Regions from separate parts of the Mesorhizobium sp. RCAM 05104 genome, predicted to be linked through region 3. Evidence: riboswitches for the same ligand, from Rfam matches in the RefSeq annotation. Region 3 holds a riboswitch; each other region holds the start of a gene.

Region 1 (10,490 bases), 1.8 Mb from region 3:
TTCGAAACTGTGCGGCAGCCTTGCCGCATCGATGATTGGCGAAGTCCAGCCGATCGACGTTACCGTTATCGCCGAAGGCGGCAGGATCGATTCGCAGCGCGCCGTCAGCCTCGGTCTGATCGTCACCGAACTCGTTCTGAACGCCATCAAATATGCCTTCCCCAAGGAGAAGACCGACGCCCGTATCCAGGTAACGTTCGAGACCGCGGGCAGCGATTGGAAGCTGACGGTTTCGGACAATGGCGTTGGCAAGATCGCCAATGACTTGCCGGCCACCGGCCTTGGAACGGCCATCGTCGAGGCGCTGGTGAAGCAACTGGAGGCCAAGGTGGAAGTCGTCAGCGACACCGACGGCACCAGCGTGTCGGTGACCCGGGCGACGTTTACCTCACGGGTGCCGCGGGCGGCTTGAAACCACTGCCACGATACATGCCTCCCGAGTGCTGATCTGGTTGAGGGGATGGCTGCCCAAAACCGTCGGGACTTCAGCGCATCCGGCCCTGGTAAACTGCCGCGCATTGCCAGCAGCGACCAGGCAAATTTGCAGCGTCGTCTTCCCTGGCGTTCATCCGAGTCTTTTTTGCTCAGACAGTGCGATCAATACGGCGGATGGCCTTGATGGTCTCTGCCTCCGCCACCCCAATCAGCGCATCGATTCCCTGGATCGTCTCGATATGACCGCGCGCCGCCACCATCCGTCGCAGGGCGTGAAGATCATCGCGAATTTCGCAGAGTGTTGTCCGGAGCGTCAGGGGCATTATCAGCCTTCCACAACTCAACGGTACCAACGCAAGCCGGTTCCCTCGACCGCAAAAAGCAAAGCCCGCCACGGCAAAACCGGAGCGGGCCTTGGAGGAGGACAAGGGGTGGGACCCTCTCCTCTTGTTTCCACGGGGGGTGTGGACCGCAACCACCATAAGAGATCCTTGCGGAACGCCGGATCACAAGCCGACCTGAACTCATCACAATCCGGTGCGCCGCGGTGTTGGCGCGGTCACGAGATTGCGAGCCCGGCGATGACCGGGCGGAACGGCTAGATGCGTCCGAGCACGACGAGCACGATGATGATCAGCAGCACCAGTCCAAGCCCACCGCCGCCATAATATCCGGTTCCGTAGAACGGACCGCCGCCAAGGCCACTGAACCCGCCGAGCAGTGCAATGATAAGAATGATGATTAGTATGGTGCCTAAGCTCATGGGTTTTCCCGCTCCTGTAGGCGCCGATGCGCCGGTCTCAACATCGCGCCATTCGCATGTTGCTGGGAATGAACGCTTTCAGCGCGTTAGCGTTCCGCGCGACCTGTCGGTAGCGGAATCGGCGGAAAAAACCTGATTCACGCGGAATGCCCGCCTGGAGTGGCGGGCCTTCCGATTGGCCGGATGCCAGGAGAGTGCGGTCAAAGCCCCCCGGCTGCTTCTGTACTTCCGATCCCGGTGCTCTTTTGGCCTCGGCGGCGGGCGGGCGGGCAGCAGGCGTCAGCGTTCATGCGGCCTTGTTGTCAGGCGATCCCGTAGAACAGCCTGTAGGGCACGCGATGCATGTAAGCGCGGTATTCCGGCAAGGTGGCCAGCAGGGCCTCTTCACGCAGGATGCGATACAGCTGGAGGTAAGTGATCACGGCGTAGACGGCCAAATTGTAGAAGGAAAAAGCCGACAGCAGGAACAGGATATGGCCAGCAAGGTAGCCGGCATAGATCGGGTGTCGCACCAGACGGTAGGCACCGCCGGTCATCACGCCGCGATTGGCGGGCAGGATGGCAAAGGAACGCCCCAACGATATCTTCCCCCAGATGACGAACCACAACGCCAGGAACTGCAGAGGTGCGGCGACATAAACCGGGATAATGGTGATGCCCGGCTCAAGGGTGATGAAGGCGGCGCCAAAACTGGCGATTACGGAGACGACCACGGTGAGCGGGTTCCAGTCGCGCGTCACCGGCCGCCGTGACAGCAGCAGCCAGGTGAAGGTCAACACCTCGGAAATCGCCATCAGCGCGATGTTGAGCCGGGTCGGATCCTGCACGAAGTGATACACGCCGCGGTAGACAAAGAGCGCCGCGAAAGCCAGCGCGCAGGCGCGAAAGAAGCCCTCCCGCAGGTCGATCAGGATTTCGCGCTTTCGCGCCGCGGACAAAATCTCGTCCTCATTGGCCCGCGAAAGCGTTTCACTTTTTGACAGAAGCAATGCAAGCACCCCGATGTTCCCCTCGGGCCGACCTTTGCACGCAACCATTGCCGGGCAGTTAATTGACAAGATCAGATCGGTATTAAACCGGATATATATCACCGAAACCAGGCAGGGGTTGCCTTCCTCTATTCATGCAATCTATGCGGCGTACGGGATTGGACGTTCCTGCCTTGGCAGCTTCGCGATACAAAGCTCGTCCAGTCCCTATTAAGGGCCGCCTCAGCGTCATCGTCCGTCGACGCGTGACGATGTGCTCCCCATGCGACTTTTGAGTTCAAGAATCCTGCCCTACCCCAGATACGCATTGCTGAAATACCCCGCAAAATTCGGACGTTGCTTGACAACGTTGCCATCGGGGTCACGCAAAATGCCGGCGGCGAACAGGTAGTCGCCGATTGCTTCCATCTTGGCCGGATCCATGGTGGCGATGGCGCCACTTTGGCTGCGCAAGAAGTGACCATCGATCAGTGCCTTCAGCGAAGCGCGGATCAGCGCCGGATTGGTCAAGGCATCCTTGTTGGCCGCGATCAACAGTGCGGCAGCCTCATCGGGATGATCGACGGCGAACTGATAGCCGCGCCGCGTCGCCTGGACGAAGCCGGCCGCGACTTTCGGATTGGCCTGGAGATAGGCTTCGCTCGACGAGATCAGCGTCGTGTGCTCGTCGGGCACGCCATGGTCGGCATAGACGAAGCTGCGCTGCTTGATGCCTTTGAGCTCGGCATCGACACCCTCCCAGGTCGCGACCTCGAGCGTGAAATCGACCGAGCCGTTGGCCAGCGCTTCATAGGCCGAGGTGCCGAGCGTCACCGTCTCGAAATTGCCCTTGCCGCCGTCGTGGCGGATGATGGTGCCGATCAGCGCGTTTTCCCAGGCGCTGCCGAAGCCGCCATAGGTCAAGCCGTCAAGGTCCCTCGGGCTTTTGATCTCGCCGCGCGCCGCATTGAAGACCACTCGACCGGTTTCGGATTGCACAACGGCATAGACGGCCTTCAAGTCGGCCCCGGCGGTTTTCTGGGTGAAGAGGCTGATGGTGCCGTTGATGCCGAAATCGGCGACGCGGGCGGCGACGAGTGTGCCGGCACCGGTGTCGCTGTAGGGCAGGATATCGACCTCGAGGCCGGCCTCGCGGTAGAACCCCTTGTCGCGTGCGACAAACAGCCCGATGTGGTTGGTGTTGACCGTCCAGTCGAGTGCGACGGTGACCTTTTGCGCCGCCGATTGCGCTTGAGCCCGGCCCGCTCCGGCAACAAGCGGAAGACTCGTGGCAAGGGTCAGCAACAGGGCCTGGCGGCGCGTCAAGTCAGTCATGATCGTATCCTTCGGGTGGTTGCGGGTCGAGTTCGGGATTGAGAATGGTGTCGAGGATCTCGGCTTCGAGCGCGCTCGCCTGCCGCGCGGCATCGCCGCCAAGGCCGCGCGGGCGCGGCAGTGGCACCTTGATTTCACGGGCGATGCGGGCCGGGCGCGCCGACAGCACATAGATGCGGTCAGACAGGAACACGGCTTCGCGCACGTCGTGGGTGATCAGCAGCGCGGTCCAGCGGTGGTGGCCCCACATCTGCTCCAGCCAGCGCTGCATGGCGGTGCGGGTCAGTGCGTCGAGCGCGCCGAACGGCTCATCGAGCAGCAGCATGTCGCGCTCCTGCACCACTGTGCGCAACAGCGCTGCACGCTGGCGCATGCCGCCCGAAAGCTGCGCCGGAAAATGCCGCTCGAAGCCGGCAAGCCCGAATTCGGCAAAGAGCGGTGCGACACGCGCCCGCGCTGCCTTTCGCCTGACGCCTTGCACTTCGAGCCCGAGCGTCACGTTGTCGAGGATGCGCCGCCATGGCATCAGCGCGTCGCGTTGCGGCATGAAGGCGAAATGCCTGCCGTGATCGTCGAGCGGCGTGCCGTCGAAGAACATCTCGCCATCGCCGTGCTGCGCGCCGGTCAGGAGCTGGAACAGCGTCGACTTGCCGGCGCCCGAAGGACCAAGGATGGAGACGAATTCTCCGGCGCCGACGCGAAGCGAAATGTCGGCGAGTACCTCCAGCCCGCCGAACGCCTTGCGCACATGCCGCAGTTCGAGCCGGCTCATCGCCGTGGCCCCTTCCCCTGAGCTTGCCTGTCGGCCCGTTCCCAGGGCATGGCCAGGTGCCGCAGCAGCACCGTCAGTCCAAACAGGATAAGCGTGAGCGCGGCGCTGACGCCGACGGCGGCCAGCACCAGATCGGGGCGGAAATTGTTCTTGGCATTGAGCATGTAGATGCCCAGCCCCTTCGCGGCACCGGCATATTCGGCGAAGATGGCGCCGACCACGGCATAGGTGATGGAGATCCTCAAGCCGGCGAAGAAATAGGGCAGCGCCGAAGGCAGCCGCGCCAGCACGAAGACGCGCCAGCGCCCTGCCCCCATGGCGCGCAGCACCTGGCCGATCTCGGCCTCGGTCGCCTCGTAGCCCTGCACCAGGGCCACCAGCATCGGAAAGAAGGTGACCAGCGCCACCAGTAGGACCTTGGGCATCAGCCCGAAGCCGAACCACAGCACCACCAGCGGCGCGATGGCGACCAGCGGCAACGTCTGGCTGATGATGAACACGGGAAACAGCGCGCGCCGCAGCGGCTGGAAAAAGTCGACCAGCATCGACAGCGCAAAGGCAGCGCTGAGCGAACAGGCAAAGCCGAGTAGCGTGGCGCGGATGGTGGGGATGGCGTTGTCGACCAGCGCTTCGCGATTGAGCATCGCCTGCGCGAAGACGCGCGACGGCGCTGGCAGTATCGTCTGCTTGATGCCGGAATAACGGGCGCAAAGCTCCCACGCCAGCAGGAGCAGCCCGACCGAGATCACCGCCGGCGCTGCCTTGGCGAAGAGACCCGCGAGTTGACGCGAGCGGCTGGACGACGATGAGACCACGGGAGATGTCCTTGGACGGGCGCTCGCGCGCAGGCGCGGGCAGGCTCAGACAGCGCTGGGGCTGTTGGCGGAGACCGTGACGTCGAGGGTTACGTGGCCGGCGCCTGGCCCGAAGCGGCAGAAAGCCTCGTTCAGCGCCACGAAGATCGCGCCGGCATCTCCGCGCAATTTGGTGCAGAAATTCTTGGAGCGCTCATAGACGCCGGACTGCTTCAGGAAATCGATGCAGCCATAGATCTCGTCCATGTGGTCGTCGGTGCCCATCACATAGAGCGAGAACTGCGCTGCCGCCGGCTGGCCAGCGACAGCGGTTTCACGCACCGCGCGGATGGCTGCCTCCTTGCGCGGGCCGAGCGGCCCGACAGGTCCGTCAAACGCATCGGAGCGGCAGATCGGATCGTCCGGCTCGCCCGGACAGCCGCGCGAAATGGCCGCCGACAGGACGCAATGCTTGCCGCTGCGCGCTGCCGCCACGAACAGATCGCGAAGAGCCGGGAACAGGACTTCGGGCGGCCCGACAAGCAAGGTCGAGATATCATCGGTCTCGATCCTGAGCCTGTCGCGATAGGGATCGAGCGCACCGAGCGCACCAAGAATGACGCCGACGAAATCGTCGGCCATGGGATACAGGGAAATTTGTGCGCCTGAAAACATCGCCCGCCTCGCTCCGCTGGTATTACCCAGATCAGCTTCTAGGGTCTGTGGGCTTGCCGCCCCCGTCTCAGCCCCGACCGTACGGAGCACCCCTGTGGATGCGGGAGTTAAAGCACCATTCGAGCGATTGGGAAAGCCGTTTTTTCAGCGTACTGCGCCAAAACCATTGCGCCAGGCGCCGACGGCAGCCCGCCGGCGCCACCTCGCCGACAGCAATTGTGGCAAGTGGGCTACAGGCCTGCGGCGGACGATCATCTCTGCCCGGGCTTGCTTTCCACTTTGCCGAAAAGTCGCATTACCGGGCGCGCTTCCGTGACTGGAGCGCGTGCGAACATACTTCGCACTTTCAGGAGCCGTTTCAGCAGACGGCTGTAGGTGCGATGCAAAACCCTGCCGTCGGCAAGGTCGAACTCCACGCTTCCCCATCGCCTGACCGGCGCCCTGCCGGTTGGCAGGCCTAGCCGCCTGACCTGGCTGCGGCGCCCCTGACAAGGCGCCCTTGCAGTAGGCCGGCGCCGCCTCGCCCACCAGCATCCGCATCGCAGTCGGTGGGTCGCCGCCGGAAGCCAGGCACGACGATCGCGCCGATGTGGTTTCCCGCCTCCACCGAGCCGGCAAGCAGCGGTCCGGCATGAAAATGGCGCTGATCGGCCCTCCACGACCGGTGGGGTCAGTCGAATTCATCTTCCGGCGTCCGGTCAAACAGTGCCTTCCTCGCCACCATTCTGCGACCGGCGATCCAGTCCGACCTCACGAACCGCCCGAGCAGGGTCGAGCCGCGCCTGTCAGCCAGCCGGTTTGGGTAAAAGCGCCCCCACGGCGGTGACGACCGAAAGTCGTTCGCGTTTCACCAGCACCGGCTTTTCGTAGATCCTCTTCATGTTCACTCCGAAAGAAAACTGAAATCAAATCAGCATCCGCAGTTCGCCAGCGGCACAGCAAACTGTCAACCGCCAGACAGGGTTTGGCGGCCGGCATTGGCATGCCGCAGGAAATCGACGAAGGCGCGCACGGCCGGCGGCGTATGGTGCTGCTTCTGGTAGCAGAGGAACCAGCCGGGAAAGGTCGCGCACCAGTCGTCCAGCAGCGGCACCAGTTTGCCGGCCTCGATCAGCGGGCGCAGCAGATCTTCCGCCCAGAAGGCAATGCCGACCCCCTGCACCGCGGCGGCAACCGCCATGTCACGGCTGGAAACGACAAGCGGGCCATCGACCGCGACCGAGAACCATTGGCCTTCCCTGGCGAATTCCCATTTGTAGAGGCCACTGCCGCCCGGCCGGCGCCAGTTGATGCAGCGATGCTGTAGCAAATCCGGCGGTGCCGACGGTGATCCGTGGCGGGCGATGTAGTCCGGCGAGGCCACGGCGAGTTGGCGCTGCTTGCCGCCAAGCGCCACGGCGACCATGTCGGCTTCGAGGAATTCGCCGAGTCTCGCGCCGACATCATAGCCAGCCTCGACAATGTCGATGGCGGCATCGCCGATCGTCAAATCGAGGACGATGTCCGGCCATGCCTCGTGAAAGCGGCCGAGCACAGGCTCCAGATAGGTGGCAGCGGCAACGCTCGGCATATGGACGCGCAGAACGCCAGCCGGCGTGTCGCGCAAGGCAACGGCATCGCCAACCGCCGCCTCCATCTCGGCCATGGCCGGCGCGAAGCGCGCATGAAGGCGCACACCGGCTTCGGTTAGCGACAGGCTGCGGGTGGTGCGGTTGAGCAGCCGCAGGCCAAGCCGCGCTTCGAGCTGACGGATCGTCTGGCTGAGCGTTGACGCGGAAATCCTGAGATCTTCCGCGGCGCGGGCAAAGCTGCCATGCGTGACAACAGTGGCAAAGGCCTTCAGTTCCGCATAGTCGCTGCCGCGCATTATGGTAGATTCTCCAATGAGTGTCGTCAAATTCTACCGCATTTTCCGCACGGCGTCTGTCACCTAGTTTTGCGGAGACGCTCGAACGGCATCCGATCAGGACCGGTCCGGCATCGAGCGCATCTGAATCTCCTTCTGAGCAGGAGCAACGAACATGCGGAAACTCAACGGAAAAATCGCTCTGGTGGCCGGCGCGTCCTCTGGCATCGGCGCGGCACCGCGCTGGCGCTGGCGGCAGAAGGAGCCACCGTAGCCATCGCGGCGCGGCGCCGGCAGCGGCTTGATGACCTGGCCATGCGCATCAGCGATGCCGGTGGCGAGGCGCTCACCATCGAGGCCGACATTACCGACGAGGAACAAGCCACCGCCATGGTCCGGCGTGTGCTGGAACACTACGGCCGCCTGGACATGCTGTTCAACGTCGCTGGCGTCGGGGTCGCTGCCCCCTTCCAGAACACCACCCCCCGTGAGTACCGGGAGATGGTCGACATCAACGTCCTGGGTCTGCTCTACACGATCAACGCGGCACTGCCGGCGATGAAGCGGCAGGGATCAGGCCATATCGTCATCGTCTCGTCCGGCACCGGCCGCTACATCCACCCTTCGGTCGTCTATTCCGGCACCAAGCACGCGGTGAGCGCCATGGCGGAATCGCTGCGCCGCGAAATCGGCAGGGACGGCATCCGGGTTACCGTGATCGAACCGGGCGCGGTGAGGACCGGCTTCACCGCCAACATGCGCGACGATGTGCGGTTGGCGGTCGAGCACCGGCTGGGCGACATGGAGCAGTTGGAGAGCGAGGACATCGCCGCCGCGATGCTCTATGCGGTGTCGCAGCCGCCACGGGTCAACGTCAACATCCTGACGCTCTACCCGACACAACAGGCTTGATCCGCGACAGAAGGCAAGGCGAGGGTCGGGGCCTTGACCCCGATCCTGTGAACCTTATGAAACGGCCTTCTCGCGAACGGGCAGCTTCCAGCCCGGCCTGACGAAATGGCAGGTATAGCCGTTGGGGTATTTCTCCAGATAGTCCTGATGCTCGGGTTCGGCTTCCCAGAAGGGACCGGCCGGCGCGACTTCGGTCACGACCTTGCCCGGCCACAGACCAGAGGCATCGACATCGGCGATGGTGTCTTCGGCAACGCGCTTCTGCTCGTCGCTGGTGTAATAGATCGCCGAGCGATAGCTCATCCCGACATCGTTGCCCTGGCGGTTGCGCGTCGTCGGATCGTGGATCTGGAAAAACCGCTCCAGCAATGTGCGATAGCTGATCGTGGCCGGATCGAAATTGATCTCGATGGCTTCGGCATGGGTACCATGGTTGCGGTAGGTGGCGTTGGGCACGTCGCCGCCACTGTACCCGACACGGGTGGAAATGACGCCGGGATAGCGCCGTATCAAATCCTGCATGCCCCAGAAGCAACCACCGGCAAGCACTGCGCGTTCGGTCGAAGTCGCCATATCACGTCTCCTCTCAAAGCAATTCCAGGAAAAGTGTCTAGCGGTTTTCCGTCCGGAATTGCGCAAAAATGAATTGGATTTCCCATAAATGGGCATTGTCGCCGGCTTCGTCCAGTCGCCAACGTAGGACGCGGCGGGCAGCAGTCAATTGTCCTGATCTTCAGGCGGGGCCGGCGGATCACTCGGCAGATCGTGTGTGCCCGGGGGAATGACGACGAAGTTGATGGCCACGGGCGGCGCCTGGCGTGACCAGCCGAGCATGACGGTCTTGACCGGAAGTGCCTTGATCCATGGCATGAGCCGCCGCGGCGGCGTTTGGCTCCCCTGCCAGATCAGCAGCATGCCCTGGTCCTGCAGCCGTTTTGGCGTGATCCATGGCGCAAACCGCATGTCGAGGCCGGTAAAGATCGAGGGCTCGTCATAGGCATTCAGCCCGGCAAGCATGGCCAGTCCTGTGTCACCGCCGACGATGCCCAGCCGACCTTTGCTGGCCTCGTGCCAGACAGTTTCCGCTTCATCGGACACCAATTGCGCGGGCCAGCAGACGGGTTGCATGTGTCCGAGGACATTGCAGCTTGTCGATCGGATCGTCGCGTAGGCTCCGGATACGCCGATGACGCACACGAGCGCGCAGATCGCCAGCCTGCGCATCTCGGCGATGCCGAGCCTGTCACCAAGACAGGCAATGGCCACGACGCCGACAAGATTGTACATCGGCGCCCCCCACGCCTCCCCCGCTCCCGTGAACAGCGAAGCCACCATGACGAGAATAGCCGGACCAAGCCCGATCCATAGCAGATAAGTGAACGCCCTCGGCCCGATTGGCGCCATGCGCAATGCCACGACCTTGCGCGGCGGCTCGCGCCGCAACAGCCCGGATATGGCGAGAACGGCAAGGAAGCCTGTCAGCCCGGCCAATTGCACACCGATGTAGTAGAGACGGGCGCGGTGGGCCATCACCCAGTCATCGCGACCGGCGACATAGGTCAGCGGCAGGAAGTCGATGCGGTAGAGTTGGACGGCCAACGGCGCGGCGACGACAAGGAACACGGCGAGCCCGAGCCATGGCCAAAGCGTGGCGAGCCGAGTGCGTGCCCGTGTGTCCGACAACAGCCAGATCGCGCCAAACAGCAACAGCAGGCCGGTGGAAAACTTGGCGTAGAGCCCGACCCCGGACACCAGCCCCAGCACAATCCACCACCATTTCGAGCCAGGGTCCCGGGTTGCGCGCCACAAAAGCCATGAGATGGCGGCCCAGAAAGGCATCTGCGCGTAGTCATGATTGAACTGCGGGGTGGGCCAGCCGAAGAAATAGATCGACGGCATCAAAAGCACGGCGGCCAGAGCTCGGGTTCGCCCAAGCATGTCGCGGGCCAGCAGATAGACGAAGATGAAGGTTGCCGAAACGACAAGCTGC
Region 2 (10,490 bases), 2.0 Mb from region 3:
CGGCGGCAAGTCGAACACTGGCGAAGGCGGCGAGGAGAGCGATCGCTACCTGCCGCTGCCGGACGGCTCGACGAACCCCGAGCGGTCGGCGATCAAGCAGATCGCCTCGGGCCGCTTCGGCGTCACCACCGAATATCTGGTCAATGCCGACGTGCTGCAGATCAAGGTGGCTCAGGGCGCAAAACCCGGCGAAGGCGGCTATCTGCCGGGCCACAAGGTCGATGCGACCGTCGCCAAGACTCGGCACTCGACTCCGGGCGTAGACCTGATCTCGCCGCCGCCGCACCATGACATCTATTCGATCGAGGATCTGGAGCAGCTGATTTACGATCTGAAGAACGTCAATCCCGAGGCTGACATCTCGGTCAAGCTGGTTTCCGAATTTGGAGTCGGCACGGTTGCGGCCGGCGTTGCCAAGGCGCGCGCCGATCACATCACGATTTCCGGTTTCGACGGTGGCACCGGTGCTGCGCCGCTGACCTCGGTGAAGCATGCGGGTAGCCCCTGGGAGATCGGCCTTGCCGAAACGCAGCAGAGGCTGGTGCGCAATGGTCTGCGCTCTCGCATCGCTCTGCAGGTCGACGGCGGCTTGAAGACCGGCCGCGACGTCGTCATCGGGGCACTGCTCGGCGCCGACGAATTCGGTTTCGCCACCGCGTCGTTGATCGCGGTCGGCTGCGTCATGATGCGCAAGTGTCACCTGAACACCTGTTCTGTCGGCGTCGCTACCCAGGATCCGATGCTCCGGAAGCGTTTTAAGGGGACGCCGGAGCATGTCGTCAACTACTTCTTCTTCGTTGCGGAGGAAGTGCGCGAAATCCTCGCATCGCTTGGAGCCAGAAAGCTTGACGACGTCATCGGGTCCTCGGACCTGCTGGATCGCGACGGAATGATCGAGCACTGGAAGGCGAGGGGCCTCGACTTCTCGAATATCTTCCACAAGGAGGAGGCTCCGAAGGAAGCGACCTATTGGACGGAGCGCCAGAACCATCCGATCGACGACATTCTCGACCGCAGGCTGATCGAGAAGGCGAAGCTCGCGCTGGAGACCAAGGTGCCGGTCGCCTTCGAGGCCGAAATCAAGAACGTCGACCGCTCGGCCGGCGCGATGCTTTCGGGCGCACTTGCCAAGCGCTGGGGCCATAAAGGGCTGAAGGACGATACGATCCACGTGACCATCAAGGGCACGGCGGGCCAGTCCTTCGGCGCGTTTCTCGCCCGCGGCATCACTTTCGACCTAGTCGGTGACGGGAACGACTATGTCGGCAAGGGGCTCTCGGGTGGACGCATCATCGTGCGGCCGCCGGAGAACGCGCGGATCGTGCCGCATCAGTCGATCATCGTCGGCAACACCGTGCTTTACGGTGCGATTTCCGGCGAGTGCTACTTCAACGGCGTCGCCGGCGAACGCTTCGCGGTGCGCAACTCCGGAGCGATCGCGGTCGTCGAAGGCGTCGGCGATCACGGCTGCGAATATATGACCGGAGGCGTCGTCGTCGTTCTCGGCGGCACCGGCCGCAATTTCGCGGCCGGCATGTCGGGCGGTGTCGCTTATGTGCTCGACGAGGAGGGCGATTTCGCCCGGCGCTGCAATATGGCCATGGTCGAGCTGCAGCCGGTGCTGGAGGAGGACGACATGCTGGAGAAGCTGCATCACCACGGCGGCGACCTCATGCACGAAGGCATGGTCGACGTCTCGGGCGACATGACGCGGCATGACGAGGAGCGGCTCTACCGACTCATCTCGAGCCATCTGCACTACGCCGGTTCGGCCCGCGCCAAGGAGATCCTCGATCACTGGGCGGACTACCGGCCGAAGTTCCGCAAGGTGATGCCGGTCGAGTACCGCCGCGCGCTCGAGGATACGGAGCGCATGAAAATGGGCGGTGGAGAAAACGTTCCATGATCACATCCACAAAAAGCGCCGTTACTCCGATCGGACGGGATCTAAGCTCACCTTCACCAATCCTGGCCTCAGTGCAGAGGGCAATCTTAACAGGCAGAAGAGGCCAGACATAATGCAGACCGCCAAGACAGTGCTTAAGTTTATCAAAGATGACGACGTCCAATACCTCGACTTCCGTTTCACCGACCCGCGCGGCAAGTTGCATCATATCACTGTCGACGCCTCGACAGCCGACCAGAACACGTTTGCTGACGGCATTATGTTTGACGGCTCGTCCATTGCCGGCTGGAAGGCGATCAACGAGTCCGACATGACCCTTATGCCCGATCCGACGACCGCCCAGATGGACCCGTTCACCTCGGCGTCCACCCTGACGATCAACTGCGACATTCTCGAGCCGGAGACGGGCGAGCCATACAACCGAGATTTGCGCCGCATCGCGAAGAGGGCCGAGGCCTGACGCTAACTGTCCCGCGCGACCGCTTCGCGCTCAGGGAAACGGCTGCGGTTGCGGTCGAGATTGATCCGCGCACCTTCACGGCCGAGATGGCCGAAGCCTGGGGAGCAGCCGGCGTGAACCGCGCAAGCCTCGGCGTGCAGAGCTTCGATCCCGTTGTTCAAAAAGCGGTCAACCGGGTGCAGAGTGAGACGCAAATGGCGGCTGCCGTCGAAGGCTGCGCCGGCATGGAGTAAGCCGCATCAATTTCGACCTGATCTTCGGTCTCCCGCATCAGACGGTGCAGTCCTGCGTCCAGACCGCGACGGCGGCGGTCGCCATGCGCCCCAACCGGCTTGCGGTGTTCGGCTATTCGCACATTCCGTCGCTCATAAATAATCAGCGCCAGATCGAGGAGACAGCACTGCCGGACAGCGCTGCCCGCGCCGAACAGGCTGCGGCCGTGGCCGAGACGCTGGTTGTCGCCGGCTACCGAGAGATCGGGCTCGACCATTTCACCTTGCCGGACGATGAGCTTACACTGGCGCAGAAAACCGGTCGCCTGCGGCGCAACTCCTGGGTTACTCGGCCGACACCTGCAAAACCCTGATCGGTTTCGGCGCGTCGGCTATCGGCCGCGTCGGCGAAGGGTACGTCCAGAACGAGGTTACACGGGATTCTTACACCCGGCACATCGCAGCTGGCCGTCTGGCGACGTCAAAGGGCTACCGTCTCACCGACGAAGACCGCGTGCGAGCCGCAATCATCGAGAGACTGATGTGCGATCTCGAGGCGGATGTGCCGGCAATCTGTGCCGGTCACGGATCTGATCCGATCCGTTTTCTCGATTCAGCTGAAGGCTTGGCGATGCTGGCCGAGGACGGGATAGTGGACATCGAAAAGGGTTTCATTCGCGTGCGGCAGGAGCATCGCTTTGTGATTCGCGCTGTTGCTGCCGCATTCGATGCATTTCTCGACCGGGTTGCCCCGTAAGCACAGCCATCGGCATGAGCGGAGGCCAAAGGGATTACCGCTCGTCGCTAACGGCTTGGGTAGCTTGGCGATGTTCTCGACGACCGTTCCGTGGCAGCGTGGTGGTCGCAATCCTTTCGAACGGACCCTGCCGAAGAAACCGCCTTTCTGCAGCTCGATTCGGCAACAGGTGGCTGTCCTTATCGACATGCCGCGGCTGGCCAGTCTGCCCTTCCGTTTCCTTCACTGGTGGTCATCTGTCGAACCGCGCCCACGAAAATGAATTCGCCGCTGACCAATGACGACGGCAGGTCGGATCGAGGCGATCTACGCGCAAACGTTTAGTGCCGATTGAAGGCGAGACCATCATAAGGATCGATCTTTAAGCCCCGAAGGTTTGGCGATCCCCGTATCCCTGTCCAGGTTTCCGGGGCGTGATTGTCGCTGACGCATGCGCGAGCTTTCTGCCCGGTTTGATGGGCCGCCGATCAGCGCCGCGAGCCGAATGCGCTTGACAAAGCAGCGCCGGCCCGTTCAATTCCAAGCATTCACCAGGGGAGTCCCGGCAAGGGGCTGAGATACTGCTGGCTTTCGCGGCGCAGTGACCCGTTGAACCTGATCCAGTTCATACTGGCGTAGGGACGGTGCAAGCGCTTTGCGGGAGTCACGCCCGAAGTCCTGTTTCGAACAGGCGGCCAAAGCGTCTTTTCATCCTTCCGGCACAGAACTGGGTCTCCAATGCACGAGCAAAGGAGCCTCAAGATGAATGCCCTCACCCCCGCCGTGTCGACGGGACCACTGCCCGCCTCACGCAAGATCCACAAATCCGGCGTCCTCCATCCGCACATCAAGGTGCCGATGCGCGAAATCTCCGTCCATCCGACGGCGGGCGAACCGCCCGTCACCGTCTACGATCCGTCCGGCCCCTATACCGACCCGACCGTCGAAACCAGTATCGAAAAAGGCCTCGCCCGGCTTCGCCATGAATGGATTACGGCGCGCGGCGATGTCGAAGCCTATGACGGTCGCCACGTGCGGCCGGAAGACAACGGATTTGTCGCTGGCGAGCGCCTGACACCGGAATTTCCGGTCCGCAACCGGCCGCTCAGGGCCAAGGCCGGCAAGGCGGTGACACAGCTTGCCTATGCGCGCGCCGGCATCATCACGCCCGAAATGGAGTTCGTCGCCATCCGCGAGAACCTCGGCCGCGAAATCCTGCGTGGCAAACTTGAGCGCGACGGCGAGGCCTTCGGCGCCGCGATCCCCGACTTCGTCACGCCCGAATTCGTGCGCGAGGAGGTAGCGCGCGGACGCGCGATCATTCCTGCCAACATCAATCATCCCGAGAGCGAGCCGATGATCATCGGTCGCAATTTCCTGGTGAAGATCAATGCCAATATCGGTAACTCGGCGGTCACCTCCTCGATGGCGGAGGAAGTCGAGAAAATGGTCTGGGCGATCCGCTGGGGCGCCGATACGGTGATGGATCTGTCGACAGGCCGCAACATCCACAACATCCGGGACTGGATCGTGCGCAATGCGCCAGTGCCGATCGGCACGGTGCCGCTTTACCAGGCGCTCGAGAAGGTCGGCGGCATCGCCGAGGACCTGACCTGGGAGGTCTACCGCGACACGCTGATCGAACAGGCCGAACAGGGCGTCGACTATTTCACCATCCATGCCGGCGTGCGGCTGCACTACATCCCGCTGACCGTTGACCGGGTCACGGGCATCGTCTCACGCGGCGGGTCGATCATGGCCAAATGGTGCCTGCACCATCACCGGGAAAGCTTCCTCTACGAGCATTTCGCGGAGATCTGCGACATCTGCCGCGCCTATGATGTGTCCTTCTCACTCGGCGACGGCCTTCGTCCCGGCTCGATTGCCGATGCTAACGACGCGGCGCAATTCGCCGAGCTGGAAACGCTCGGCGAGCTGACCCAGATCGCCTGGGCGAAAGATTGCCAGGTGATGATCGAGGGGCCCGGCCACGTGCCGATGCACAAGATCAAGCAGAACATGGACAAGCAGCTCGCCGTCTGCGGCGAAGCGCCGTTCTATACGCTTGGACCGCTGACGACGGACATCGCGCCGGGCTACGATCACATCACCTCAGGCATTGGTGCTGCCATGATCGGCTGGTTCGGCACGGCCATGCTCTGTTACGTCACGCCGAAGGAGCATCTCGGCCTTCCCGATCGCAACGACGTCAAGATTGGCGTGATCACCTACAAGATCGCCGCCCATGCCGCCGACCTGGCGAAGGGCCATCCGGCAGCGAAAGTCAGGGATGATGCCCTTTCCCGCGCGCGCTTCGAGTTCCGCTGGGAGGACCAGTTCAACCTGTCGCTCGACCCCGAAACCGCGCGCTCCTTCCACGACCAGACCTTGCCCAAAGAGGCGCACAAGCTGGCACATTTCTGCTCGATGTGCGGGCCGAAATTCTGCTCCATGCGTATCTCGCACGACATCCGCGCCGAGGCACAGAAGGAGGGCATGGCGGCGATGGCGGCAAAATACCGCGAGGGTGGCGATCTCTACATACCTGCTGACGAGACCGGCGCACCGCTCATGCCAGAGGCGCCGGAACCGTCATGAAGGTCTTGGTCAAAGGGGCCGGCGTCGCCGGCCTCACGGCCGCCTTCGAGTTCGCCACACGCGGCGCGGCGGTGACAGTTGCCGAGACAAGACATGCCCTCGGCGGCAATGCGTCGTGGTTCGCCGGCGGCATGCTGGCGCCATGGTGCGAGCGTGAAAGCGCCGAGCAGCCGGTGCTCGACCTCGGACGCGATGCCGCTGATTGGTGGGATGCGGCAACGCCCGGCCAGGTGACGCGGGCTGGAACACTGGTCTTGGCCGCGCCGCGCGATGCGGGCGAGCTCGACCGATTTGCCAGCCGCACGTCGGGCCATCGGCGTCTCGATGAAAATGAAATCGCCCTTCTGGAGCCCGACCTTGCCGGCCGCTTCCGCCGCGGATTGCTTTTCCCAGACGAAGCCCATCTCGACCCGCGCCTGGCGATGGCGGCACTTCATCACAGACTGTCGGCGATGGGTGTCGAATTCCGCTTCGGCGCCGATGCCCGGCACATTTCCGGTTTCGATCGCCGGATCGACTGCACGGGGATGGCGGCAGAAGACGACGGCCTGCGCGGCGTTCGCGGCGAGATGCTGATCCTGCGCACGCCGGACATTTCGCTGTCACGCCCGGTCCGGCTGCTTCATCCGCGCTTTCCGCTCTACGTGGTGCCGCGTACCGATCACCGTTTCATGGTTGGCGCGACGATGATCGAAAGCCAGTCCACAGGACCGGTCACGGCGCGTTCGATGATGGAGCTTTTGGGCGCGGCCTATGCTCTCCATCCGGCCTTCGGCGAGGCTGGCATCATTGAGACCGGCGCCGGCGTCCGTCCGGCCTTTCCCGACAATCTGCCGCGTGTCGAGGCATGTGGAAGCACCGTCGCGATCAACGGGCTCTATCGCCATGGTTTTCTTCTCGCCCCCGCCATGGCGCGCCAGGCTGCCGACCTGGTTTTTAGCCAAGACAGAACCAAGGAGCTTGCGGATGAAACTGATGGTCAACGGCGAAGTGCATGAGGTTGCCGCCACCACACTGGCCGAGCTGCTTGCCGCGCTCGACTATGAGGGCGATTGGCTGGCAACGGCCGTCAACAACGATCTCGTGCACAAAGCCAACCGCGCGGAATTCCAGTTGAGCGACGGCGACCGGATCGAAATCCTCTCACCCATGCAGGGAGGCTAGACCATGTTCGAGCTTTATGGAACCGAGCTTCCGTCGCGTCTGCTTCTCGGCACCGCTCAATATCCTTCGCCGACCATCCTTGCGGAGGCAGTCAAGGCGTCGGGCACGTCGGTGGTGACCGTCTCGTTGCGCCGTGAGATGGCGGGCGGTAGGGCCGGCGAAAAATTCTGGTCGTTGATCCGCTCGCTGGGTGTCAGAATCCTGCCCAACACTGCCGGCTGTCACTCCGCCAAGGAAGCGGTCACGACCGCGAAAATGGCACGTGAGGGCTTCGGTACGAACTGGATTAAGCTCGAAGTGATCGGCAACCACGACACGCTGCAGCCGGACGTGTTCGGCCTTGTCGAAGCAGCCCGCATCCTGTGCGAGGACGGCTTTGATGTATTCCCCTATACCACCGACGACCTCGTCGTCGCCGAGCGGCTGCTTGCGGCGGGCTGCAAGGTCTTGATGCCGTGGTGCGCACCGATCGGTTCCGCGCTCGGGCCGGTCAACATCATGGCGCTGCGCTCGATGCGCGGCCATTTCCCTGGCGTCCCGCTGATCGTGGACGCTGGCCTCGGACGGCCGTCGCATGCGGCCACCGTCATGGAACTTGGCTTTGACGCAGTCCTCCTGAACACGGCGGTCGCCAAGGCCGCTGATCCGGTCGGCATGGCGCGTGCGTTCGGCAAGGCGGTCGATGCCGGTCGTGAGGCTTTCCGCTCGGGAATGCTCGAACCGCGCGAGGTCGCCGTGCCGTCGACACCGACGAATGGCAGAGCAGTCTTTTCATGAAGCTCGATCCCTTCTACCTAATCGTCGACAGCGCCGCCTGGATCGAACGGCTGGTGCCGCTCGGCGTCAAGCTGGTTCAGCTTCGCATAAAGACCATGGATGAGGCCGGGTTGCGCGCGGAGATCCGCAAAGCGAAGGCCTTATGCGCCCAGCACCGCTGCCAGCTCATCGTCAACGACCACTGGCGCCTGGCAATCGAGGAAGGCTGCGACTTCGTCCATCTTGGCCAGGAGGATTTGCAGACCGCCGACCGTTCGCGGATTCGGGCAGCCGGCGTGCGGCTCGGATTGAGCACGCATGATCATATCGAACTGGAAACGGCGATGGCCGCCGAGCCCGACTATGTAGCGCTCGGCCCCATCTACCCGACCATCCTGAAGAAGATGAAATGGCCCCCGCAAGGGGTCGAACGGATCAACGAGTGGAAGCGCCGGGTAGCACCGATTCCTCTGGTCGCCATTGGCGGCCTCAACCCGGACCGGCTCGACGGCGTCTTCGCGGCTGGCGCGGACAGCGCGGCGGTGGTGACCGACATCACGCTGAACGACGACCCCGAAGCACGCACGCGAGAATGGATCGAAAAGACAGGCCGATGGCGCTGAGGCGAGACCCGCATGTGCTCGTCGTCGGTGGCTCGGACTCCAGCGGGGGTGCCGGAATTGCTCGCGATATCGAGACGATCTCCTCCATTGGCGTGCGAACCTGCCTTGCTGTTGCCGCGCTGACGGTGCAGACGCACGAAGCCGTCATGGAAATCCATCCTTCGCAGCCCGATCTTGTGGCCGATCAGATGCGCGCCGCGCTGCAGGCCAACACGGTGGCGGCCATCAAGATCGGCATGCTGGCGACTGCCGAGATCATCGTTGCCGTTGCGGCGGTGCTGCGCGAAAATCCGCAGGTGCCGGCAATCCTCGACCCCGTGCTCGCCTCGACCTCAGGCCGGGCGCTGCTGGAAGCAGATGCCATCGCTGTCATGAAGCGCAGTCTGATGCCGCTTTGCCGTCTCGTCACGCCCAATCTCATCGAGCTGGCGCTCCTTGTTGGCTCGGAACTGGCGATGGATGAAGACAGCGCGGTGTGGCAAGGCCAGGAATTGCTGAACGCCGGAGCGCAGGCCATTCTGATCAAGGGCGGCCATGCATTGGGACCTCGATCAACCGATATTCTGTTGCGCTCCGATCACGAACCAGTCCGCTTCGACACACCGCGTCTGGCTACGTCGATGCGCGGGACGGGATGCATGCTGGCCAGTGCGATTGCGGCGCATATGGCGAAAGCGAGCCCACTCGAAGACGGCGTGCGCGAAGGCAAGCTGTTTGTTTTCGAGACGCTGAAGGAGAATGCGGCCGCGTGACAGCGACCGCTTCATGTGCGCCACTTTGCGGTCCGTTTGGTCATACCGCCAGTATAGACTTCAAGCGCTGACACTCATGGACGGCCTTCGGACGGGGTTCCTTGCGTCGACGACCTCCGGTCACTGAAGGTTGAACTCTCGTCCGCAGGAGTGATCGCGAAGGTTCATGCGCGCTGTAACAAGCGAGATCCACGTCCGACCAAAATTGTCGAAGCCGGTCCGATGCGAGCCGGTGGTCGCCACCTGATCAGCACCTCGCCATTCGCGTGCAGCGCTGCAACAGATCCTTCAAAGAAATTCATAGAACTCTTAGCAACTCAAAACCGGTGTGAATGGTATGTTATCGAAACATCTGAGGTTAGCGGGTCAAAACCGAGGTGACGCGACTACCGAACAGCATTCAATCTCTGTTTAGCGGCAATGGCAAGAAGATCATCTCTCATCTTGGTCGCTCGAACACCGCCACCGTCTTCTCAAGACAAGTACATGCTTGCAAAACAGGCGTGTTCCCTCGCGACCAGCGTGATTGTCTGGGCATTTGGAGGCAAAAACAAGATTTTTTCGAAGGCTGTAGCATCGACGGAGAACGCCAAGTGACAAAGTCAGTAGGACGGGCGCCCAATTTTTCCATATGGCTTGATGCTGACCAATGATGACACTGGTCAGTCGCCTACGCACGGCAGCGCATCTTGATCGCCTTCGGATCCTGGGCCTTTGCGCCCATGCGGACCTAACTGTCTGCCAGCTAGCGGAGATTTTGGGTCTGCGTCGCGAGCAGGTTGTGCGACACGTCCGGCTGCTCGTCAGAGCCGACTTTCTTTGGAGCAACGAACAACGTCCCTGGTCCTCGTACCATCTCAAAGCAGGAGGCAAGGACGGCGGTCTGGTTCAATTCTTGGTCGATCTCCTGCCCCACGGCGATGGCTATCATAAACGAGACCTACAACGGCTCGAAGCGACACAAGACGCGCGGTCGAAGGAGACCGCCTGCTTGCTCGTGAACAGATCAATCCAGTTGGAGCGCGAGACTACAATGGACAACTCCTCGGACCGCGCGATCGTGCTGCCCGACACCCCCGGACGGTCTCCCTTGGCCGCGGTCGATTACCGCGTTCACGAACTGCTTCTAAGACAAGAGCGGCAGGAGCGAACAACGCTCAAACTGATCGCTTCTGAGAACTTCGCCTCATCGGCCGTGCTGGAAGCGACGGGCTCGATTTTCACGAACAAGTACGCCGAGGGGTACCCCGGTGCGCGCTACTACGCGGGAAACGAGATCATCG
Region 3 (10,490 bases):
ATGGCTGACCAGGATGACCGTGCCGGCAAAACCGGCGACCAGTTCCTGCAACAGTTCCAGCGTCTCCATGTCGAGATCGTTGGTCGGCTCATCGAGCACCAGAAGGTTTGCCGGTCGCGCCAGCACGCGCGCCAGCAGCAGGCGCGCCCGTTCGCCGCCGGAAAGCTCGCGCACCGGCGTGCGCGCCTGCTCCGGCTTGAACAGGAAATCCTTCATGTAGGAGACGACGTGGCGCTGTTCGCCATTGATGACGAGGTTCTCGCCGCGCCCGTCGGTGAGGTACTGTGCCAGCGTCTCCTGCGGGTCGACCGCCTCGCGCTTCTGGTCGAGCGTGGCGATTTCAAGATTGGTGCCGAGCCGCACGGAGCCTGCATCGGGCTTCATCTCGCCGGTCAGCATCTTCAGCAGCGTCGTCTTGCCGGCGCCGTTCGGCCCGACCAGGCCGACGCGATCGCCGCGCTGGATGCGGGTCGAAAACCCCTTGACCACGGTCAGATCGCCAAAACTCTTCTCGATATTCCTGGCTTCGATCACCAGCTTGCCGGACTCGGCGGCGTCGCTCGCCACCATGGTGGCCGAACCTTCGGCGCCGCGATGGCCGCGGAAGCGCTGGCGCATGGTCTGCAACTCGCCAAGCCGGCGCATGTTGCGCTTGCGCCGCGCCGTCACGCCATAGCGCAGCCAGTGTTCTTCGCGCACGATCTGGCGGCCGAGCTTGTGCTGCTCGCGTTCTTCCTCTTCCAGTACCTGGTCGCGCCATTCCTCGAAGTGGCCGAAACCCTTGTCCAGCCTGCGGGTCTGGCCGCGATCGAGCCAGACGGTGGCGCGCGATACGCGCTCGAGGAAGCGGCGGTCGTGCGAGATGACGACCAGTGCCGAGGAGGTGCGGACGAGCTCCTCTTCCAGCCATTCGATGACCGACAGATCGAGATGGTTGGTCGGCTCATCAAGCAGCAGGATGTCGGGCTCCGGCGCCATGACGCGGGCAAGGGCCGCCCGCCTGGCCTCACCGCCGGAAAGATCGTTCGGCCGCTCCTCGCCCGTGAGACCGAGATGCTCCATCAAATAGCTGGCGCGGTAGGGATCGTCGGCAGGACCAAGCCCCGCCTCGACATAGGCGCGGACCGTCGCGAAACCCTCCATGTCGGGCATCTGCGGCAAATAGCGGACGGTCGCCGAAGGCTGGCGGAAAACCTCGCCGTCCTGCGGCTCGATCAGGCCGGCGGCGATCTTGAGCAGCGTCGACTTGCCGGAGCCGTTGCGGCCGACTAGCGCGATCTTGTCCCCGGCGGAAGCCGTCAAGGTGGCACCATCGAGCAGCGGCGTGCCGCCGAAGGTCAGTTTTATCCCGTCGAGATTGAGAAGGGGCGGGGCCATATCAGCTTTCGGGTAATGGATAGGGGTGAGCGAGCAGCATCGCGCGGCCATGGTCCAGGGCGATTCCGAGGCGGCCCTTGACCTCGTTGGAAATGGTCAGCGACGAGCCGAACGCCACCTTCACGTGGTTCAGCGGCCATTTGGCGCCCGTGACGGTCAGGCCGGCAAGCTCGGAAAAGCCGAGCACCGAAAACAGCGTGCCGTCGGCATAGTCGAAGCCAGCCGTTCCGTACAGCAGGGGGACAGCTTCCTGGGCGCCGCTGGTCAGAAGCACCTCGGTCCCGGCTTCGGCCAGCCGCAGGCCAAGCGCCATATGCAGGAAGGCGTGGTCGGCGCGCTTGCCGCCAAAAGCGCCGGCGAGCACCAGGCTGGTCGCGCCGCGTTCAAACGCGGCGGCGATCGCCAGTTCGCCGTCGGTCTTGTCCTTCTCCGCCGGAAAGGTCCGGCGGGGCACCGCGGCGAGAGCATCCGGCAGATTGGCCGGCACCGAATCGAAATCACCCACCCACAGTTCCGGGACAAGGCCGAGCAGCCGCGCATGACCGATGCCGGCGTCGGCGGCGATCACGCGGGAACCCTCGACCTGGCGGTCGAGCCGGGGCGTGCGGATGAGATCGCCGCCAAGCAGGATGGTGAATGTGCTCATATCTTGTGGCCCTTACCAGCCCGGCAACGGAAACGGAAGGCCGGCAGACTCCCACTTGCGCGGTTCGTCGGCCGGGCCTATGTGTCGAAACGCTCTAACGGGGTGCCGGACGCGATCTTCGCGGACCGGCTGAGAGGCAGTCTCGCCAACCCGCTGAACCTGATCCGGTTTGTACCGGCGGAGGGATTAGACGTTTCGGACAGTCCGACGCCTCAATTCCTTTCAATTCGAACGAAGGAGGCGCCGATGCGCACGCTTTTATACTCTCTTGTCTCGGCAATGGTCGTGGTGCTGTCCGGGCCGGCCTTGGCCAAGGACAAGCTCACCATCTACACTTATGAGAGCTTCACCGCCGACTGGGGGCCCGGTCCGGTGGTGAAGAAGGAATTCGAAGCCGAATGCGGCTGCGATGTCGACTTCGTTTCGGTCGCCGATGGCGTGGCGCTGCTCAACCGCGTCAAGCTGGAAGGGGCATCGACCAAGGCCGATATCGTGCTTGGCCTCGACACCAATCTAACCGCCGATGCCAAGGCCACCGGCCTGTTCGCGCCGCATGGCGCGGTGGCGGACATCAGCGTGCCGGGCGGCTGGAGCGACGACACCTTCGTGCCGTTCGACTATGGCTATTTCGCCGTCGTCTACGACACCGAGAAGCTTAAGACACCGCCCAAGAGCCTGAAGGACCTGGTCGAGGGCAGCGCCGACGACAAAATCGTCATCCAGGATCCGCGCACCTCGACTCCGGGCCTCGGCCTGCTGTTGTGGGTGAAGTCGGTCTATGGCGACAAGGCGCCGGAGGCCTGGGCCAAGCTCAAGGCGAAGGTGCTGACCGTGACGCCGGGCTGGAGCGAAGCCTATGGCCTGTTCACCAAGGGCGAGGCGCCGATGGTGCTGTCCTACACCACCTCGCCGGCCTACCATATGGTCGCCGAGAACACCGAGCGCTACCAGGCGGCGTCCTTCGAGGAGGGCGAGTACCTGCAGATCGAGGTTGCCGGCATCACCACGACAGGCGCGAAAAATCCGCTGGCGGAAAAGTTCATGACCTTCATGACCGGACCGAAATTCCAGGACGCCATCCCCGAGACCAACTGGATGTTCCCCGCCGGCAAGACCGACAAGCCGCTCAACCCGGCCTTCGACAAACTGGTCAAGCCGACCAAGACCTTGCTGTTCAGCCCGGAGGAGGTCGCGGCCAACCGCAAGGCCTGGGTCGATGAATGGCTGGCGGTGATGAGCAAATAGGGTTCAAACCTCGTCGGATGTTTATGCCAAGCCACCCCCCTCTGGCCTGCCGGCCATCTCCCCCGCAAGGAGGGAGATTGGCAGCTCTTTCGCCTCGCTCATTCCTGCCACTTTGCAGATTGGCCCAGGCGGTGGAACGCGCAATCTCTCTCCTTGCGGGGGAGATGTCCGGAAGGACAGAGGGGGGTGGGCGGGAACTCGAGCCGAGCCAAGAAATCATTTCGATCAGCACCCGTTGCGGCGTTGGGTAGCGCGACATGCATACGCGTCATCCGACCGATCCCCGCATCACCGCCGGCATTGTCGCGCTTGCCGCAATCGCGCTGCTGATCGGCGGCGCGTTTGCCGGCCTGCTCTTCGAAGGCGCCCATGACTTTTCCGGCGCATGGGCAGCCTTCGATCCCTATCTCCTGCGCGTCGTCCGCTTCACGCTCTGGCAGGCGGCACTTTCGACGCTGCTTTCCGTCGGCCCGGCACTGTTCGTGGCGCGCGCCCTGTCGCGCCATCCACGTTTCCTCGGCCGCGCCTTCATCCTGCAGCTTTTCGCCGTGCCGTTGGCGCTGCCGGCCATCGTCGCGGCTCTCGGCATCCTCGCTCTCTATGGCCGCGCCGGCTATTTCGCCGGCGCGCTCACGATGATCGGTGGTGGACACTGGCCGGGCATCTATGGCCTGTCGGGCATTCTCGTGGCGCACGTCTTCTTCAACCTGCCGCTGGCGACAAGGCTGTTCCTCGAGGCGCTGCAGACCATCCCGGCCGACCAATGGCGGCTGGCGAGCCAGCTCGGCATGGGAGCCCGGCCGGCATACCGGCTGATCGAATGGCCGACGCTGCGGGCATCCCTGCCAGGGGTTGCCGGGCTTGTCTTCATGCTCTGCATCACATCCTTCACGATCGTGCTGACGCTTGGCGGCGGCCCGGCCGCGACGACACTCGAAGTCGGCATCTATCAGGCGCTGCGCTTCGACTTCGATCCCGCGCGGGCCGTCACGCTGACATTGCTGCAGATCGCGTTGACCTTTGTCGTGGCGCTGGCGCTGGCGCGGCTCGGTGCCAACGCCGTCGGCGACACCAACCTGCCGGTCGCGCCGCGCCGCTATCTTTCCGTCAGCGGGACCGAGACCTCGCTGAACATCGTGCTGATCGTGCTTGCGCTGGTGTTCGTTGTCGGGCCGATGGCGGCGACGGTGATGGCCGGGCTCGGCGCCGATCTCGGCCGGCTGGCCGGTGAGGCCGCCGTGCGAAAGGCGACGCTGACCAGTGTGGTGCTCGCCTTCCTGTCAGCCCTGCTTTCAGTGATGCTGTCGCTGGCGCTGACCATGGCACGCCGGGCGCTGGCGCTGGCTCGCCGTGCCGGCGCAAGGACACTGCTCGAACATGCCACCGATACCGGCGCCGGTTTTGTCCTCGTCGTGCCGCCGGTCGTCATCGGCGCCGGCTGGTTCCTGTTGCTGCGTCATGTCGGCGATGTCTTCGCCATCGCCCCGGTCATGGTCGTCACCGTCAACGCCGTGATGGCAATGCCGTTCGCGCTGCGCGCTGTCCGTCCCGCCTATGATGCGGCAAGCGAGCGCCACGAACGGCTCTGTGACCAGCTCGGCATTGCGGGCTGGAACCGGCTCATTCTGGTCGACTGGCCGTCGCTGCGGCGGCCGCTCGCGACTGCTTTCGCTTTTGCCATGGCGCTGTCGCTCGGCGATCTCGGCGTCATCGCGCTGTTTGGCAGTGATTCCGTGCAGACATTGCCCTACCTTCTCCTGGCGCGCATGGGCAGCTACCGCACCGAGGACGCCGCCGGCCTGGCGCTGCTGCTCGGCCTCGTCTGCCTCGCATTGATCATGGCGGCGCACTGGCTGGGAAGGGAGAAGATCCGGGATGCCTGACGGGGCGGCTAGCGGGCTTGAAAAAGGCGCTTCGGTGCGGCTGGACAAGGTGTCGTTCAGCTATGGCGAAGCGCCGCTCTTCTTCGATGTCGATTTCGCCACGGCGAAAGTCACCGCCATCATGGGGCCGAGCGGTTCCGGCAAGTCGACGCTGCTCAATCTGATCGCCGGGTTCGAGATGCCACTGTCCGGCCGCGTGCTGATCGGCGGCGCCGATGTCTGTGCCGAGCCGCCTTCGGCGCGGCCGGTGTCGATGGTGTTCCAGGAAAACAACCTTTTCGCCCATCTTTCCGTCGAGCAGAATGTCGGGCTCGGCCGTTCGCCATCCCTACGGCTGACCGAGGCTGATCAGACCGCCATCGCCGAGGCGCTGGAGCGCACCGGCCTCGCCGGCAAGGAAAGACGCCTGCCGCGCGAACTCTCCGGGGGTGAACGCCAGCGCGTCGCACTGGCTCGCGTGATGGTGCGCGATCGTCCGGTGCTCCTGCTCGACGAACCCTTCGCTTCGCTCGGGCCGGCCTTGCGCGATGACATGCTCGACCTCATCGCCGCTGTGCACGCCGAACGCGGCATGACGGTGCTGTTCGTCACGCACCAGCCCGAGGATGCCCGCCGTATCGGTCAGCACGTGGTGTTCCTGGACAATGGCGTGGTGGCGGCGACCGGCAGGGCGGAAGATTTCTTTGCCGGGGCTGGTCCGGACGTGTTCCGGCGCTATGTCGGTGCAAGCGGCAGGGATGCCGTATCACGAGATGTTGCCCGGAAGCGGACATAATTTACGGCCAAACCGGATTCAGGCGATGCGGCGCTTGCTTGCCATGACTGGGGTAGTGTGGCTAGGTCCGCGCTACTGGTCCGGCACTGGCCGTGATTTGCCTACAGCATTCGCCGCCGTCCGGAAGGACGCACGACGGATACTGTAGCAGTTTGTTTTTTGCGCGTGACACGTTCCGAAGATCGCCCCCGATTTTCGTGGTCATGCGCCGGGACCTGAAAGGAAGCCGTTCTGGCGATCGGCGTTAACAGATTACGAATGAATCCGCTGGCGCGCTTTTTGGCACTGGCCGGCTTTGCCGTGGCGCTGGCCAGCTGCCAGATGTTCACGCCTCCGGAAGTGCAGGAATCCGGCTTCCAGCCGTCCGACAGGCCGATCACCGTCGACAATGTCGGCGCCAACAACAAGCTTGCCGAACTGGCCAAGGCGCAGCATCCGCGCATCCTGGCCACCTATGGCGGCGAATATTCCGACCCCAAGCTCGAGCGCATGGTCGCCAAGGTGGTCGGCAACTTGACCGTGGTGTCGGCCAATCCGACGCAGACCTATCGCATCACCATCCTGAATTCGCCCAACGTCAACGCTTTCGCGTTGCCGGGCGGCTATCTCTACATCACCCGTGGCCTGCTGGCGCTGGCCAATGATTCGGCCGAGCTTGCGGCGGTCATCGCGCATGAGATGGGCCACGTCACCGCCAACCACGGCTTGCAGCGCCAGCAGTTGGAGGCCGAGGAAGGCCTCGCGACCAAGGTCGTCTCGGATGTGCTCGGCGACAGCCCGACCGCCAAAGCGGCGCTGATCCGCGGCAAGCTGAGACTCGCGCAGTTCTCGCGCAACCAGGAGCTGGAGGCCGACGCCATCGGCATCAAGTCGATCGGCGAAGCCGGTTACGATCCTTTCGCCGCCGGCCGCTTCCTGCAGTCGATGTCGGCTTATACCGACTTCCGCTCGATCAGCGGTGCCACCGACGCCAGCCTCGACTTCCTGGCGACGCATCCCAACACGCCGCAGCGCATCGATCTGGCGCAGCGCCATGCCCGCCAGTTCGGCGCGCCCGGCTTTGGCACCCGCGACCGCGATTCCTTCCTCGCCGGCATAGACGGCCTGCTTTATGGCGACACACCCGAAGAAGGCTATGTGCGCGGCGAGACCTTCCTGCATCCGGGCCTCGGCGTGTCCTTCTCGGTACCCGAGGGCTTCATTATCGACAATTCGGCGGCCGCGGTGACGGCAACCGGGCCGGGCGACATCGCGATCCGCTTCGATGGCGTCTCGATCGACAAGAACCGCGCGCTGACCGACTATATCCGCAGCGGCTGGGTGGCCGGTCTCGACGACAGCAGCGTCAAGCAGGAAACGATCAACGGCAACGAGGCGGCGACCGCGCATGCCGGCGCCGAAGGCTGGCAGTTCGACATCGCGGTGATCCGTGCCGGCGGCCAGGTCTATCGGCTGCTGACCGCGGCACCCTCGGCCAGCACCTCGCTGGACACCGTGGCGCGTTCGGTGAGCGGCTCGTTCCGTATCCTCAGTGCTGCCGAAAAGGCGGCGTTGAAGCCGCTGCATATCCGCGTCGTCACGGTCCAGCCGGGACAGACGATGGGTTCGCTTTCGGCCCAGATGGTCGGCGTCGACCGCAAGCTCGACCTGTTCCGCGTGCTCAATGCGCTGTCGCCGGGCGCCGCGGTTTCGGCCGGCGACAAGGTCAAGATCGTCACTGACAAGTAAGCGTTCGTTGCAAGCCGCCGGGCGCTGATGCGCCCTACGGCTTCAAGCGGCAGTCGCCAGAAATTCCGGGTTCTGCTTCACCAGCGCCACCTTGAGCTTTTCCATGGCGCGGGCCTCGATCTGGCGGACGCGCTCCTTGGAAATGCCGAGCGTCTCGCCGAGCGCCTCGAGCGTCGCCCCCTCGTCACTCAGCCGGCGCTCCTCGATGATCCTCAGTTCGCGCGCGTTGAGCGCGCCAAGCGCTGCTCTGAGCCAGACCAAACGGCGCTCGACATCGATCGTGTCGCCGGCGACCTCGTCGGGCAGCGGATCGTCCGAGACCAGGAAATCCATGCGCTCGGTGGCACCCCCATCGTCGGCCAGCGGCATGTTGAGCGAGGAGTCGGGCGCCGACAGCCGTGAATCCATCATGGCGACATCGGCTTCGGAGACGCCGAGCGCGGCCGACACTTCCCGGTACAGCGTCGCATTGGACAGCGGTTCGGCGCCATTCGCCAGACGGGCACGCAGGCGCCGCAGATTGAAGAACAACGCCTTCTGCGCCGAGCTGGTGCCGCCACGCACGATCGACCAGTTGCGCAGGATGTAGTCCTGCATCGAGGCGCGGATCCACCAGGTGGCGTAGGTCGAGAACCGCACTTCGCGCTCCGGCTCGAAGCGAGCCGCCGCTTCGAGCAGCCCGACATGACCCTCCTGGATCAGATCGCCAAGCGGCAGACCGTAGTGGCGGAATTTGGAAGCCATGGAAATGACCAGCCGCATATGGGCAACGGTGATGCTGTGCAGCGCGTTCTGGTCGTTGTCCTCCTTCCAGCGCAATGCGAGCCGATGCTCCTCGTCACGTTCGAGATAGGGCGCCTTCATTGCCGCGCGGACCATGATTCGTCCTGCTGTGTCTTCCATCATGAGGCGCTCCCTGGCTCAGGCGATACGGATGACTTGCAAGTTTGGCCAGGCGCCGGGTTGAAATGGCGGCGTCGTGCCCTAGAAACCCAGAACGTGCCATGCGCGGGAATGGTTCCGTGGCTGTTGCGAGGCGGATCGTGGTGCCTGAGAGGCGTCGGCGCTGACCGACAAGGGCGTCAATCGCCGCTGGAAAAGGCCATCTAGAGAATCTGGTTTCAGAAACCCATTGTTTTTGAAATCCTGTTCCTTATTTTTTCGTCTTGCATCTGTCAGTTTCCAGCGCTCACAACATGCCGGATATCAGGCCAAGGACGGGATCACAGAAAAATGAAATGGCTCAAGTCGCTTATCGTCGCCGGAACGCTGCAGGTTCTGGCTGTCACCGCTGGCCATGCCGGCGCCAATTTCGACCAGATCAAGCAGGCCGGGGTCATCAAGGTCGGCACGGAAGGCACCTACGCACCGTTCACCTATCATGATGCAGCCGGCGCGCTGGTCGGCTTCGACGTCGAGATCGCCAAGGCGATCGGCGAGAAGCTCGGCGTCAAGGTGGAGTTCCTCGAAGGCAAGTGGGACGGGCTGATAGCCGGGCTCGACGCCAATCGCTATGACGCCGTCATCAACGAAGTCGGCATCACCGACGCCCGCAAGGCCAAGTATGACTTCTCCGATCCCTATATCGCCTCCAAGGCGGTGCTGATCGTGCGTGGCGACAACACCGACATCAAGACCTTCGCCGATCTCAAGGGCAAGAAGTCGGCGCAGTCATTGACCTCGAACTTCGGCAAGTTGGCCGAGACGAACGGCGCAGAGCTCGTCGGCACCGATGGGTTCGACCAGTCGATCCAGCTGCTTTTGACCGGCCGCGCAGACGCCACCATCAATGACAGCCTGTCGTTCCTCGACTTCAAGAAGCACAAGCCGGACGCCAATGTGAAGATCGCGGCGCAGGAAGAAAACGCCGACTATTCCGGCGTCATCGTGCGCAAGGGCGATCCGGAGCTGGTCGCCGCCATCAACAAGGCGCTGGCCGACATCAAGGCCGACGGCACCTACAAGAAAATCGCCGACACCTATTTCGGTCAGGACGTCTCGAAGTAATTCAGGAGGTGGGCCGGTTGCCGGCCCATGCAAGGATGCCTGGCGGCGGACCGTCTTTTGACGGCCCGCCGCCTTTCGCGTGATATGGCGTGTTTGTTCGCGCTTCGATGAAGCCGTCTCGCCTGGAACGGCAATCGCAAGGAGGGGCCTTTCGTGCCGCACTGGCTGCAACTGATGCTGGAGTCGCTGCCTTCGCTTTTGTGGGCGGCGCTGATTTTCACCGTGCCGTTGACACTGCTTTCCTTCGCTCTTGGTCTGACTGTCGGCCTGGGCGCGGCACTTGCGCGGTTGTTCGGCCCGAAGCCGCTGGTCGCGCTTGTGCGCTTCTACGTCTGGATTTTCCGTGGCACGCCGCTCCTGGTGCAACTGTTCCTGATCTTCTACGGCCTGCCCTCGGCCGGTATCCTGCTTGATGCCTTCACCGCGGCGTTGATCGGCTTCACGCTCAACATCGGCGCCTACACGTCGGAAATTATTCGCGCCGCCATCGGCTCGGTGCCGAAGGGCCAGTGGGAAGCCGCCTATTCGATCGGCATGACATGGAGCCAGGCGATGCGGCGCACCATCCTGCCGCAGGCCGGCCGGGTCGCGGTGCCGCCGCTCTCCAACACCTTCATCTCACTGGTCAAGGACACGTCGCTGGCCGCCGCCATCACCGTGCCGGAGATGTTCCAGGCGGCGCAGCGCATCGTCGCCACCACCTACGAGCCGCTGATCCTCTATGTCGAAGCGGCGATCCTCTACCTGGCGCTGAGCTCGGTGCTGTCGGCCTTGCAGACGCGGCTGGAAACGCGGCTCAACCGCTATGGCGGCTTCCTGGAGGCGCGCT

Evidence for each region. Region 3 has a riboswitch for thiamine pyrophosphate ahead of thiB (thiamine ABC transporter substrate binding subunit). Riboswitches for the same ligand answer to the same signal wherever they lie in the genome.
Region 1: another riboswitch for thiamine pyrophosphate. It lies ahead of AC56QP_RS29780 (YkoF family thiamine/hydroxymethylpyrimidine-binding protein); the one in region 3 lies ahead of thiB (thiamine ABC transporter substrate binding subunit).
Region 2: another riboswitch for thiamine pyrophosphate. It lies ahead of thiC (phosphomethylpyrimidine synthase ThiC); the one in region 3 lies ahead of thiB (thiamine ABC transporter substrate binding subunit).

The regions. Positions count from the first base shown of each region.
Region 1 covers NZ_CM185033.1:6,063,800-6,074,289, reverse strand. Annotated here, with positions in the region: gene AC56QP_RS29815 (sensor histidine kinase) at 1-412, shown strand, start outside; gene AC56QP_RS29810 (hypothetical protein) at 585-758, opposite strand; gene AC56QP_RS29805 (DUF3309 family protein) at 1,034-1,198, opposite strand; gene AC56QP_RS29800 (methyltransferase family protein) at 1,501-2,289, opposite strand; gene AC56QP_RS29795 (ABC transporter substrate-binding protein) at 2,479-3,501, opposite strand; gene AC56QP_RS29790 (ABC transporter ATP-binding protein) at 3,494-4,273, opposite strand; gene AC56QP_RS29785 (ABC transporter permease) at 4,270-5,088, opposite strand; gene AC56QP_RS29780 (YkoF family thiamine/hydroxymethylpyrimidine-binding protein) at 5,134-5,742, opposite strand; TPP riboswitch at 5,733-5,846, opposite strand; gene AC56QP_RS29775 (putative RiPP precursor) at 6,528-6,623, opposite strand; gene AC56QP_RS29770 (LysR family transcriptional regulator) at 6,689-7,609, opposite strand; gene AC56QP_RS29765 (SDR family oxidoreductase) at 7,832-8,500, shown strand; gene msrA (peptide-methionine (S)-S-oxide reductase MsrA) at 8,555-9,073, opposite strand; gene AC56QP_RS29755 (glycosyltransferase family 39 protein) at 9,218-10,490, opposite strand, start outside.
Region 2 covers NZ_CM185033.1:2,360,368-2,370,857, forward strand. Annotated here, with positions in the region: gene gltB (glutamate synthase large subunit) at 1-1,906, shown strand, start outside; partial or broken gene AC56QP_RS11765 (glutamine synthetase beta-grasp domain-containing protein) at 2,019-2,363, shown strand; partial or broken gene AC56QP_RS11770 (radical SAM protein) at 2,381-3,335, shown strand; TPP riboswitch at 3,858-3,974, shown strand; gene thiC (phosphomethylpyrimidine synthase ThiC) at 4,077-5,912, shown strand; gene thiO (glycine oxidase ThiO) at 5,909-6,910, shown strand; gene thiS (sulfur carrier protein ThiS) at 6,879-7,076, shown strand; gene AC56QP_RS11790 (thiazole synthase) at 7,080-7,853, shown strand; gene AC56QP_RS11795 (thiamine phosphate synthase) at 7,850-8,455, shown strand; gene AC56QP_RS11800 (hydroxymethylpyrimidine/phosphomethylpyrimidine kinase) at 8,446-9,207, shown strand; gene glyA (serine hydroxymethyltransferase) at 10,241-10,490, shown strand, end outside.
Region 3 covers NZ_CM185033.1:4,311,807-4,322,296, forward strand. Annotated here, with positions in the region: gene AC56QP_RS21095 (ABC-F family ATP-binding cassette domain-containing protein) at 1-1,377, opposite strand, end outside; gene AC56QP_RS21100 (thiamine diphosphokinase) at 1,379-2,023, opposite strand; TPP riboswitch at 2,112-2,226, shown strand; gene thiB (thiamine ABC transporter substrate binding subunit) at 2,270-3,268, shown strand; gene thiP (thiamine/thiamine pyrophosphate ABC transporter permease) at 3,526-5,151, shown strand; gene thiQ (thiamine ABC transporter ATP-binding protein) at 5,144-5,926, shown strand; gene AC56QP_RS21120 (M48 family metalloprotease) at 6,185-7,654, shown strand; gene AC56QP_RS21125 (RNA polymerase factor sigma-32) at 7,697-8,560, opposite strand; gene AC56QP_RS21130 (amino acid ABC transporter substrate-binding protein) at 8,888-9,661, shown strand; gene AC56QP_RS21135 (amino acid ABC transporter permease) at 9,815-10,490, shown strand, end outside.